2 linked regions of the Mucilaginibacter gracilis genome follow. The protein of the gene in region 2 interacts with the protein of the main gene of each other region in a pairwise test. Links are inferred from orthologs where the notes say so. Each region holds a gene or a part of one and is shown on either strand. Other genes may lie near its edges.

Evidence for each region.
Region 1: the proteins of rlmB (region 2) and BDD43_RS28250 interact in binary tests that used the Escherichia coli proteins (3 or more experiments, as listed by UniProt). The link is inferred for Mucilaginibacter gracilis from one-to-one orthologs.

What each region holds. Positions count from the first base shown.
Region 1 is NZ_RBKU01000001.1:6,323,176-6,328,390, forward strand. The notes cover bases 2,344-5,193. They hold BDD43_RS28250 (NAD(P)H-hydrate dehydratase), read right to left. Parts: upstream 4,591-5,193; coding sequence 3,097-4,590; downstream 2,344-3,096. Other genes in these bases: BDD43_RS28245 (pyridoxamine 5'-phosphate oxidase family protein), read right to left, coding at 2,344-2,877; uvrA (excinuclease ABC subunit UvrA), read right to left, coding at 4,675-5,193. In the rest of the region: lipA (lipoyl synthase), read left to right, coding at 1-852; BDD43_RS28235 (RNA polymerase sigma factor), read left to right, coding at 879-1,430; BDD43_RS28240 (anti-sigma factor), read left to right, coding at 1,433-2,293; more of BDD43_RS28245, read right to left, coding at 2,296-2,343; more of uvrA, read right to left, coding at 5,194-5,215. UniProt on the Escherichia coli protein: Bifunctional enzyme that catalyzes the epimerization of the S- and R-forms of NAD(P)HX and the dehydration of the S-form of NAD(P)HX at the expense of ADP, which is converted to AMP.
Region 2 is NZ_RBKU01000001.1:3,706,695-3,712,257, reverse strand. The notes cover bases 2,768-5,563. They hold rlmB (23S rRNA (guanosine(2251)-2'-O)-methyltransferase RlmB), read right to left. Parts: upstream 4,650-5,563; coding sequence 3,885-4,649; downstream 2,768-3,884. Other genes in these bases: dnaB (replicative DNA helicase), read left to right, coding at 4,954-5,563; BDD43_RS16275 (mannose-1-phosphate guanylyltransferase), read left to right, coding at 2,768-3,759. In the rest of the region: BDD43_RS16285 (hypothetical protein), read left to right, coding at 1-157; DNA helicase RecQ, read right to left, coding at 236-2,428; more of BDD43_RS16275, read left to right, coding at 2,674-2,767. UniProt on the Escherichia coli protein: Specifically methylates the ribose of guanosine 2251 in 23S rRNA.

The DNA of each region.
Region 1 (5,215 bases), 2.6 Mb from region 2 along the record:
AACCAAACACAACGCAAGCCCGATTGGCTTAGGGTTAAGTTACCCGTTGGTAAAGAGTATGCACACGTGCGTGGTTTAGTTGATACTCATAAACTGCACACCATTTGCGAAAGCGGCAATTGCCCCAACATGGGCGAATGCTGGGGAGCAGGCACTGCTACATTTATGATATTGGGTAACATATGCACCCGCTCATGCTCGTTTTGCGCGGTGGCAACAGGCAGGCCACTTGCCGTTGATATGGACGAACCTAACCGCGTTGCCAACTCGGTTAAATTGATGCAGGTTAAACACTGCGTAATTACATCGGTAGATAGGGACGATTTAAAGGACGGCGGCTCTACAATTTGGGCCGAAACCATTAATGCCATCCGGCGAGAAAGCCCGCAAACTACTTTAGAAACTTTGATACCCGATTTTAGAGGTGTTTGGGATAACCTTGACCGCGTTTTGGCCGTTAGGCCCGAAGTAGTATCGCACAACCTCGAAACTGTGCGCCGTTTAACTAAAGAGGTACGTATACAAGCCAAATACGACAGAAGTTTGGAGTGCCTGAGCCGCATATCGGCCACAGGTTTACGAACCAAATCGGGCATAATGCTTGGCCTTGGCGAATATGAAGAAGATGTGATACAGGCTATGGAAGATTTACTTGCCGCCGGTGTGCATATTTTAACACTTGGCCAGTATTTGCAACCAACCAAGAGCCATCACCCTGTAGTGGATTGGATAACACCCGAGAAGTTTACTTTTTACAAACAAATAGGTTTGGAGATGGGTTTTAAATATGTAGAAAGCGGCCCGCTGGTGCGCTCATCATACCATGCCGAAAAACATTTATTTGATTTATAACAAATCCTTCTTACTTTCATATCGTTTTGACTAAGAAGCGTAAAATATCCCTAACAGAAGAAGATCTTGTTGTTGCCCTGGGCAATCGCGATAAGATTGCTATTGAGGCACTGTACGACATGTATTCGTCCTCACTGCTTGGGGTTATATCCCGCATTGTAGTTGACACAGCCGTTGCCGAAGATGTTTTACAAGAAACATTCATTAAAATTTGGAACTCTTTTCAAAGTTATAGCGCCGAAAAAGGACGTTTATTTACATGGATGGTTAACATAGCGCGCAATTTATCAATAGATAAGGTTCGCTCTAAAGATTTTAAAAATCAAAGCAAAAACCAAGAGCTTGAAATTAACGTAACTTTTATAGACGAACAAAGAAACACAGTTTACAAACCCGAACTGCTTGGTGTTAAAGAATTAGTTGAAAAACTAAAGCCCGAGCAAAAGTTAATTTTGGATCTGGTTTATTTTAAAGGCTATACCCATACTGAAGCATCCGAAGAATTAGGCGTGCCGCTGGGTACCGTTAAAACACGTTTACGAATGGCTATTATACAGTTACGCACATATTTTAATTAAAAGTGGAAGACATTAAAGCATATATTGAATCCGGCATATTGGAACTTTACGTTTTAGGCGACTTGAGCCCAAACGAGAAGTTGCAGGTGGAAGAGATGGCTAAGATGCACCCTGAAATTAGTGCCGAACTAAATGACATACAAACAGCGTTAGAGGCATACGCAGCCGAAAACGCCATTGAACCACCCGCACAACTGCGCGACAGGGTTTTAAATAGCCTATTAACCAATTTTGCCGACGATAGGAATTTCAACACCAAACCGTTTGTAGAGCGCGACGAAATTGAGGAAGATTACGCAGAAACCGAAGACAACATTAGAGCCTTACCTACCGCACGGCCTAACAGCTTTTATAAATATGCTTTTGCAGCATCATTAGCGGCACTTATTATTAGCCTGATTGCTTTGTACAATACAAGTAACCGGTTAAGCCAATCGGAAGGGCAAATTGCCTTGTTGCAGAGCCGAAACCAGAGTTTTGCCAACCGTGTTAATTATCTTGATAACGAAATTGACGTTTTTCGCGATTCATCGGTAAAAATAATTAGGTTGCAAGGCACGCCAAAAGCTCCGGCATCAAAACTCACATTGGCGTGGAACCCCAAAAAAAAGCAAGTGATGATAGATATGAAAGATATGGAGCTTGCCCAAAACGATAAAGATCATCAATACCAGCTTTGGGCCATAGTTAATAACAAACCTGTAGATTTAGGTGTTTTCGATGCCAAGCCCGACACCGTAACCAAGTACATGCTACAAATGAAACCCGTAGCCAATGCAACTGTATTTGCAGTAACTCTCGAAAAACGCGGTGGTGTACCAAGCCCAACTATGGATCAAATGGTGCTGGCTGCCAAAATATAGCATTACGGTACCAGCCACTGGCCCTTCCAACTATCATCAGTAAATTTAAATTGAGCCCTGCGGTGCCCTGTAGGTTTTAAGCTTAGCCATTCAATAAAATTTACACAGGTTATTATTACTGCATAATTGTGGTATCCTGTAACAGTATAAACATCATTACCGGCCAAATATTCAAGCCCGTTTGATGCGTTAGCAATACCTGTAGACGGAGCCGGAATGGCCATATACGATTTGCGACCGGCCTTTGATACATTCTCCCAGTGATATAGCGCTATGTCATCGTTATGGTGAACAACTGCCTGGCCGGATAGCCTGATCTGTATTTTTTCGGCAGCATCATAAAACAGCCAGCTTAACTGCGGATGCTCGGCTATATCAGCCATCTTTGCCGACCGTTTATCGGTATAAAATATCACCTGCTTTTTATCGGGGTCAATGGCCCGTAATACCACAGTTCGCAAATTAATACCGTTGGTGCCTAAGGTACCAACAGTACCGGTATGCAAAGCATTATCGGCCATAATACTGCCATATAATAGCTTTGCCCAACATTGCGTAAAAGCCTCACTTAAAGTATCTTCCAAAACAGTCTAAATTAATGTGCAATAATTTCTATAAAACCTGTAACTATTGTATACTTCGGTACGTCTTATATACAAATCTGCTTAGTTAAAGCAAACGCAAAACCCGGCAGATTATTAAAACGAAGATTACTTTATTTAATCTTCTATCCAAACTTGAGTAATTCGTTCTTTATAAGGTCAGTTAATAGATGAAGCGGTTGCATACTACAACCGCTTTTTTTATGCCCTCATTTTTGCCAGCGTTGCAGGTATATGTTTGGCAACCTGCCCGGCCAATACCACCGAAAGCTGATTTGACAATTCGTCGCCTGCTTTGCCATGTATGTAGGCACCAATAATGCAAGCCTCCCGGGCTGCATAACCCTGGGCCAGTAACGATGTGATAACGCCTGTAAGCACATCGCCCATTCCTCCGCTTGCCATAGCCGGGTTTCCAGTTGGGTTAAAATAAATCTTTCCTTCTGGTGTACCAATAATGGTATACCTGTTTTTTAGCAGAATACAAATATTGTATTGTTTAGCCTTGCTGATAACGGTTTCAATACGTTGCCACCAGCTTGTGTGTTGGCCAAACAGGCGGTCAAACTCCTTCATATGTGGTGTTATCACACTCCCAGCGGGTATATTTAACAACAAATCCTTGTTATCGGCTATCATATTGAGTGCGTCGGCATCAATAACCACAGGGCGTTTATATTCTTTAAAAACTGCTCTTAATAATTCTATACTGCTTGCATCGGTACCCAAACCGGGGCCAATGGCAATAGTATTGTATTTTTCCCATTTAATATCGGGCAAGTCGTTTCTAATTATTGCCATTATTTCGGGCATAGAGGTATTTAAAGCCACCAAGCCACTCTGCGGAATGCAGACGGTTGTTAAGCCCGCACCTGTATGCGCACATGCCGATGAACAAAGTAAGGCTGCACCCATGGTTTGCGGCTGGCCTGCTATAATTAGGGCGTGGCCATAAGTGCCTTTATGGCTAAACGGCTTGCGCGGCTTTAGCATCTGCCGCACGTCCGACTCCTCAATCAATTGGTAAGGGCTGTTAAGCGATGCTATAAATGGTTTATCCAAACCAATATCCACCACCTTAAAATCATCCATAAATGGCGCCGACTCGGGCAATAAAAAATTAATTTTAGCTTGCTGAAAAGTTATAACCTGCCTGGCCTTTAGCACCAGTAAATTGCCTGGTATTTGGCCATCGGTATAAAAACCGGTAGGTACATCAACAGCAACAACGGTTGTATGTAAATTATTAAGATATTCAACCAATTTTGCATAATCTCCGCTAAGGGGCCTGTTTAACCCGCTTCCTAACAAGGCATCAATAATAATTTCCGAGTCATCAAAAGGTATTTCATCGTCAGCATTAATCACAAAAAAATCAATACCAACACTTTTCAGCTGCACAAAATTATGTTCGAATTCTGGCGTTGATTTTTGCGAGAACCGGGCAATTTTTACGCTTACGTTGGTATAAAAGTTATTTTTAAGTAAACGCGCTATGGCCAAACCATCGCCACCGTTATTGCCTGTGCCGCAATAAACCGTAATATTTTTTGCCTTATCGGGATAATCACATGTAAAAGCTACCACAAAGGCTTCGGAAGCACGCTCCATTAACGCTATCGAAGTAATAGGCTCGTGTGCTATTGTGTAATTATCAACCTGGCTAATTTGGGCGGCGGTGAGTAAAGGTATCATATCATTTATAAGCTAAAGCAGTTGCGTTTTGTTTTGCGATAACATATAATCTTATTGTATTTAAAGACGGATTTTTGCGATATGCTACTTACTTTTTTTAAGCTTCGTTGTCAAATCCATTTCCTTTTTCAGGAACATGCCCGTAAAACTATCCTTAACCTTACATAAGCCTTCGGGAGTACCTTCAAACAGTATTTTACCACCGCCCGAGCCTCCTTCGGGTCCTAAATCTATCACGTGGTCGGCTACTTTAATAACATCGAGGTTGTGCTCAATAACCAAAACGGTATTGCCCTTATCAACCAATAGGTTAATTACGCCCAGCAGCACGTTAATATCTTCAAAATGCAAACCGGTAGTTGGTTCGTCTAAAATATAAAACGTATTGCCTGTATCTTTTTTTGATAATTCGGTAGCCAGTTTAACCCGCTGGGCCTCGCCGCCGGATAACGTGGTTGACGATTGCCCCAGTGTGATATACCCCAAACCAACATCCTGCAAGGTTTGTATTTTGCGGTGTATAGAGGGGATATGCTCAAAAAACGGACAAGCATCCTCAATGCTCATATCCAGCACATCGCTTATTGATTTGCCTCGATAACGCACTTCCAGCGTTTCGCGGTTG
Region 2 (5,563 bases):
GTACTATTATCAGTTTCCGTTTATGCAAAATGTAGCACTGATGTTTGGCGGCGGCTACCGCGGGCAAGACGATTATAATATGTCATTCCAAAACAGTTACACTTATATAACAGTGGGCGTGGCAGCCGGGGTATCATTTGGGTTTCACCATCAATAACCTAACGGTGCAGCAAAAAAAATAGCGATGAGTAAAACTCAACGCTATTTTTATATTTCTAAAAAAATTGATTATTTGTTAGTTGCCCAACTCGCTCATAAACTTAATGCGCATTAGCTGCATTTCTTCGCGGGTATATTCGTTGGGGCCAAGCTCAACCAATGCATCATCTATGGAGTCGATCTCGCTCGATTTAAAGTAATCAAATACCTCTTCCTGCCTGTCTTCATCAATCATCTCGTCAATATAGTAATTGAGGTTTAACTTGGTGCCCGAGTTCACTATCGATTCCACTTCGCGAATAATATCTTCGTAACTGATACCCTTTGAATTGGCAATATCTTCGAGCGATAAGTGGCGGTCGATATTTTGGATAATGTAAACCTTTAATGCCGATTTATTGGCCGCACTTTTAATCACCATATCAATAGGGCGGTCTATATCGTGCTCCTCAACATATTTTTTAATGAGATCGATAAAAGGAGCGCCAAATTTTAAGGCTTTGCCTGCGCCAACGCCCGATATTTGCTTCAACTCTTCGATGTTGATTGGGTAATGCGTACACATTTCCTCTAACGATGGGTCCTGAAAGATAACGAAAGGCGGTAAACCCTTTTGTTTAGCAATTTTTTTACGCTGGTCTTTCAACATCTGCAAAAGCACGGTATCCAGTGCGCCGGTTCCGCTTTTCGGCCCGTCTTCACCATCATCGTCGTCTGTAGAACCCATTGGCCTGTTCAATACATAACGTAACGAATGCGGGTTATCAATAAAAGCATTGCCCGATTTGGTTAAACGCAGTAAGCCATATTGATCTATATCTTTAGATACAAAATTATTAAGCAAAGCCTGGCGCATTAATGAGTTCCAAAGGTTTTCGCCTTCTTCTTTTCCCGAACCAAATTCTTCTATCAGGTGGTGCTCGTAATTGTGTATCTGCGGGTTATCAACTCCCATTAAAACGCTGATGATGTGATGGTCGTCAAACTTTTCGCCCAATTTTTTCATCAGGCTTAAAGCCTTGTGCAAAGGTGCTTCGGCATCAAAATGTTGTTTGGTTGCGCTGCAGTTATCGCACATGCAATTACAGCCGGCCTCGTTAAAGTTTTCGCCAAAATAATGGAGTATCTGCTTACGGCGGCACACGGCCGATTCGGCATAATCAATAACTTCCTTTAATATCTGTGTACCTATTTCCCTTTCGGCCACAGGCTTATCTTTCATAAACTTTTGCAGCTTGTCAATATCTTTTTCGCTGTAAAAAGCAAGGCAAACGCCCTCGCCGCCATCGCGTCCGGCCCTACCGGTTTCCTGGTAATAGCCCTCCATGCTTTTAGGCACATCGTGGTGTATTACGTAACGAACATCGGGCTTATCAATACCCATACCAAAGGCAATAGTTGCCACAATAACGTCAACATCCTCCATCAAAAACCTATCCTGGGTATCGGCGCGCACCTTGGCATCCAGGCCGGCATGGTAAGGTAATGCTTTAACGCCGTTTAACGATAGTGCTTCGGCAACCTCTTCTACTTTTTTGCGGCTCAGGCAATAAATAATACCCGATTTTCCCTGGTGCTGCTTAACAAACCGTACTATCTCTTTTAAAACCTGGCGCTTGGCCCTAACCTCATAAAAAAGGTTACCCCGGTTAAACGACGATTTGTAAATGGTTGCATTATTCATTTGCAGGTTTTTTTGAATGTCCTGCTGCACTTTGGGTGTTGCTGTAGCTGTTAAAGCTATAATTGGTATATTATCGCCAATGTTACTAATTACCTGACGGATTTTGCGGTACTCGGGCCTAAAATCATGCCCCCACTCGGATATACAATGCGCTTCGTCTACAGCCACAAACGACACCTGATTTAAACGCAAAAAATCAATGTTCTCTTGCTTGGTTAGCGATTCGGGAGCAACATAGAGGAGTTTGGTTTTGCCCGAAAGAACATCCTCCTTAACCTTGGTTATTTCGGACTTGGTTAAAGACGAATTTAAAAAATGTGCAATGCTGTCTGATCCTCCAAAGGCCCTGAGCTGGTCTACCTGGTTTTTCATTAAAGCAATAAGGGGCGAAATAACAATGGCCATCCCGTCGGTCATTAATGCTGGTAATTGGTAACACATGGACTTACCACCGCCCGTTGGCATGATAACAAAAGTATCGTTGCCAGATAATATGTTGGTTATTATAGCTTCTTGCTCTCCCTTGAAGTTGTCGAATCCAAAAAAATTCTGAAGATTATCGAACAGTGACTTCTTCGTTTCAATCATTATGATAAAATTATGCGAGATATGTAAAAAAAATTAAAGATCAAAATAACAAAAAAATTTAAAGAAATGACACTTAAAGTTTACTTTTTTAAACAGATATGATATTGAAAGTATAATGTACGAATAAGTTTTATATAATGTTCCCTTTTTTTTAAAATATTTTTAGCATTAGTTCTCCGTAGTTTCAAAAATATTATTCAATTTCACCCACGCAAGTACCATTCAAAAATTGCATAACAAATATGAATAGTAACAATTACGCCATTATTATGGCCGGAGGTATAGGAAGCCGTTTTTGGCCAATCAGCAGAACCTCACACCCCAAACAATTTATTGACATATTGGGCACAGGTAAAACATTGATACAACAAACGTATGATCGCTTTTTAAAAGTATGCCCAAAGGAAAATATTTACGTTGTTACCAACGAAATATATACCGACCTGGTTAAAACACAATTGCCGGATATGGCCGACGGGCAGATATTGACAGAACCTGTAATGCGCAACACCGCACCCTGCGTAGCATACGGCTGTTTTAAAATTGAAAGCCTTAACCCCGATGCCGCAATTGTAATTGCCCCATCGGACCATTTAATTTTAGATGAGCAGGGTTTTGTAAATACAATTGAAAAATCGTTGGCAACAGCAAGCACGCATGGTTGTTTGGTAACTTTAGGTATCAAACCATCAAGGCCGGATACCGGATACGGCTATATACAGTATACTGATAAAATTATTGACGGCGATTTCCATAAAGTAAAAACCTTTACCGAGAAGCCAACGATAGAAATAGCTAAAACATTTATACAAAGCGGCGACTTTTTATGGAATGCCGGGATATTTATATGGTCGGCTAAGGCGATACTGGAATCGTTTAAAAAATATTTGCCCGAGATAAACGACATTTTTGCTGATGCCAAATCGGTTTATAACACAACCGACGAGAAACCTTACATTCACAATGCCTACCAGCAGTGTACCAATATATCGATAGATTACGGTATTATGGAAAAGGCCGACAATGTATATGTACTCCCGTCGGAATTTGGCTGGAGCGATTTAGGAACCTGGGCATCTATTTACCAACTTGCCGAAAAAGATTATGTAGGCAATGCCGTTATCCCTGCCGAAAAGGTTATCATGTACGATTCATCAAATTGTATGGTTAATGTACCTGCCGATAAACTGGTTATACTAAAAGGCCTGCATGATTTTATAGTAGTAGAATCAAACAATACTCTATTGATTTGCCCACGCGAAGACGAACAAAACGTTAAAAAAGTAGTAGCCGACGTAAAGCAAAAGTTTGGAACGAAGTATATTTAAAGAAGACTCAAGAGGCAAGAATCAAGACTCAAGACAAAAATGACCTTTAGTAAAATAAAACAGGCAAGAATCCAGATATTGTTTTAATCATCTTGATTCTTGCCTCTTGATTCTTGATTCTCTCTTTAACCCCTCCTCTGCCTGATGGCTTCGTATAAAATAACGCCGGTTGATACCGATACGTTGAGGGATTCTATCTGGCCGTACATAGGTATTTTGGCCAGATGATCGGCCATGCGGATAATTTCGTTGCTTACGCCGTCGTCTTCCCCTCCCATTATAATGGCTGTGGGTGCGGTGTAATCGGGCGCATAAATATAATCCTGGGTTTTTTCGGTGCAGCAAACTATTTGCAGGCCCGATGCCTGTAAAAACCTGGCGGTTTGCAGCAAACTGCTCTCGCGGCAAACCGGAATGTTGTATAACGCCCCTGCGGATGTTTTAATGGTATCTGGATTAATTTGTGCCGTACCTTTTGACGGAACTACGATGGCATGCACACCGGCACATTCGGCAGTGCGGGCAATGGCACCTACGTTGCGCACATCGGTAACGCCATCTAAAATAAGTATCAAGGGCACCTCTCCCCTTTCAAACACCATAGGGATGATGTCTTCAATTTTTTGGTAGGTAATTGGCGATATAACAGCGATAACCCCCTGGTGATTTTTAAGTGTTATCCGGTTTAGTTTTTCTACAGGTACCTGCTGCGATTCTATCTTGTATTCGGTTAATAAGGTTCTGAGTTCGTAAATTAATTCGCCGCCAAGGCCACGCTGAATAAAGAGCGATTCGATATCCTTTCCCGATTTTATAGCCTCTATAACGGCCCGGATACCAAACACCATCTGGTTGTATTCGCGCTTGGGCTCCCTGTTGTTAAAACTCATAATTTACTGCTGTATAAGTCAGCAAAATTAGCATATTAATTGGTTTCGGGGTAGTTATACTTAAACTTAGCATTGGTTTTTTAAAAGTAATTAACATTATGTAGGGTTATTAACATTAAGGTTAAATGCTTAATAATGAATGGTGCTTTTATTTTTATCAACACTTAATTAACAACGGCTGTTAATTACAATCAACACTAAAAATATATTTTTTTTCATTATCCACATTTTCCATTTTTATAAAAATTAGCATTGTTAGCAACATTGCAGCCGTTGCCAAACCTTTTTGTATATTTTTGTACAAATGATTTTTGAGAACGAGAACCAGGCAGGCAAACCCAATTTTACAGGTGAAAGACGCAGCAGATTTAGCAGTACGGTACAAAATGGAGTAGGAAAATTACCCCCGCAAGCAACTGATTTAGAGGAGGCTGTACTGGGTGCACTGATGCTGGAAAAGGATGCCCTATCATCGGTTATTGATATACTAAAACCCGAGGTTTTTTACCGGGATAGCCACCAAAAAATATTTCAGGCTATACGCGTTTTGTTCGAAAAAACGTCGCCGGTTGATATTTTAACCGTTACCGCCCAACTGCGTTTGCAGGGCGAACTTGAAATGATAGGCGGTGCCTATTACATTACCGAATTAACTAACCGCGTTGCTTCGGCGGCAAATATTGAGTATCACTCGCGTATTATAATTCAGAAGTATTTGCAGCGCGAACTCATCAGGATATCAACCGATGTTATTAATAGCGCCTACGAGGATACTACCGACGTTTTGGATTTGCTTGACAAGGCCGAAAAAGGTTTGTTTGATATAGCCCAAAATAACCTTCGCCGCGATTCGCGCAAAATGGATGATATTTTGCACGAAACGCTAAAAGAAATTGAAGCTTTAAAGGATAAAA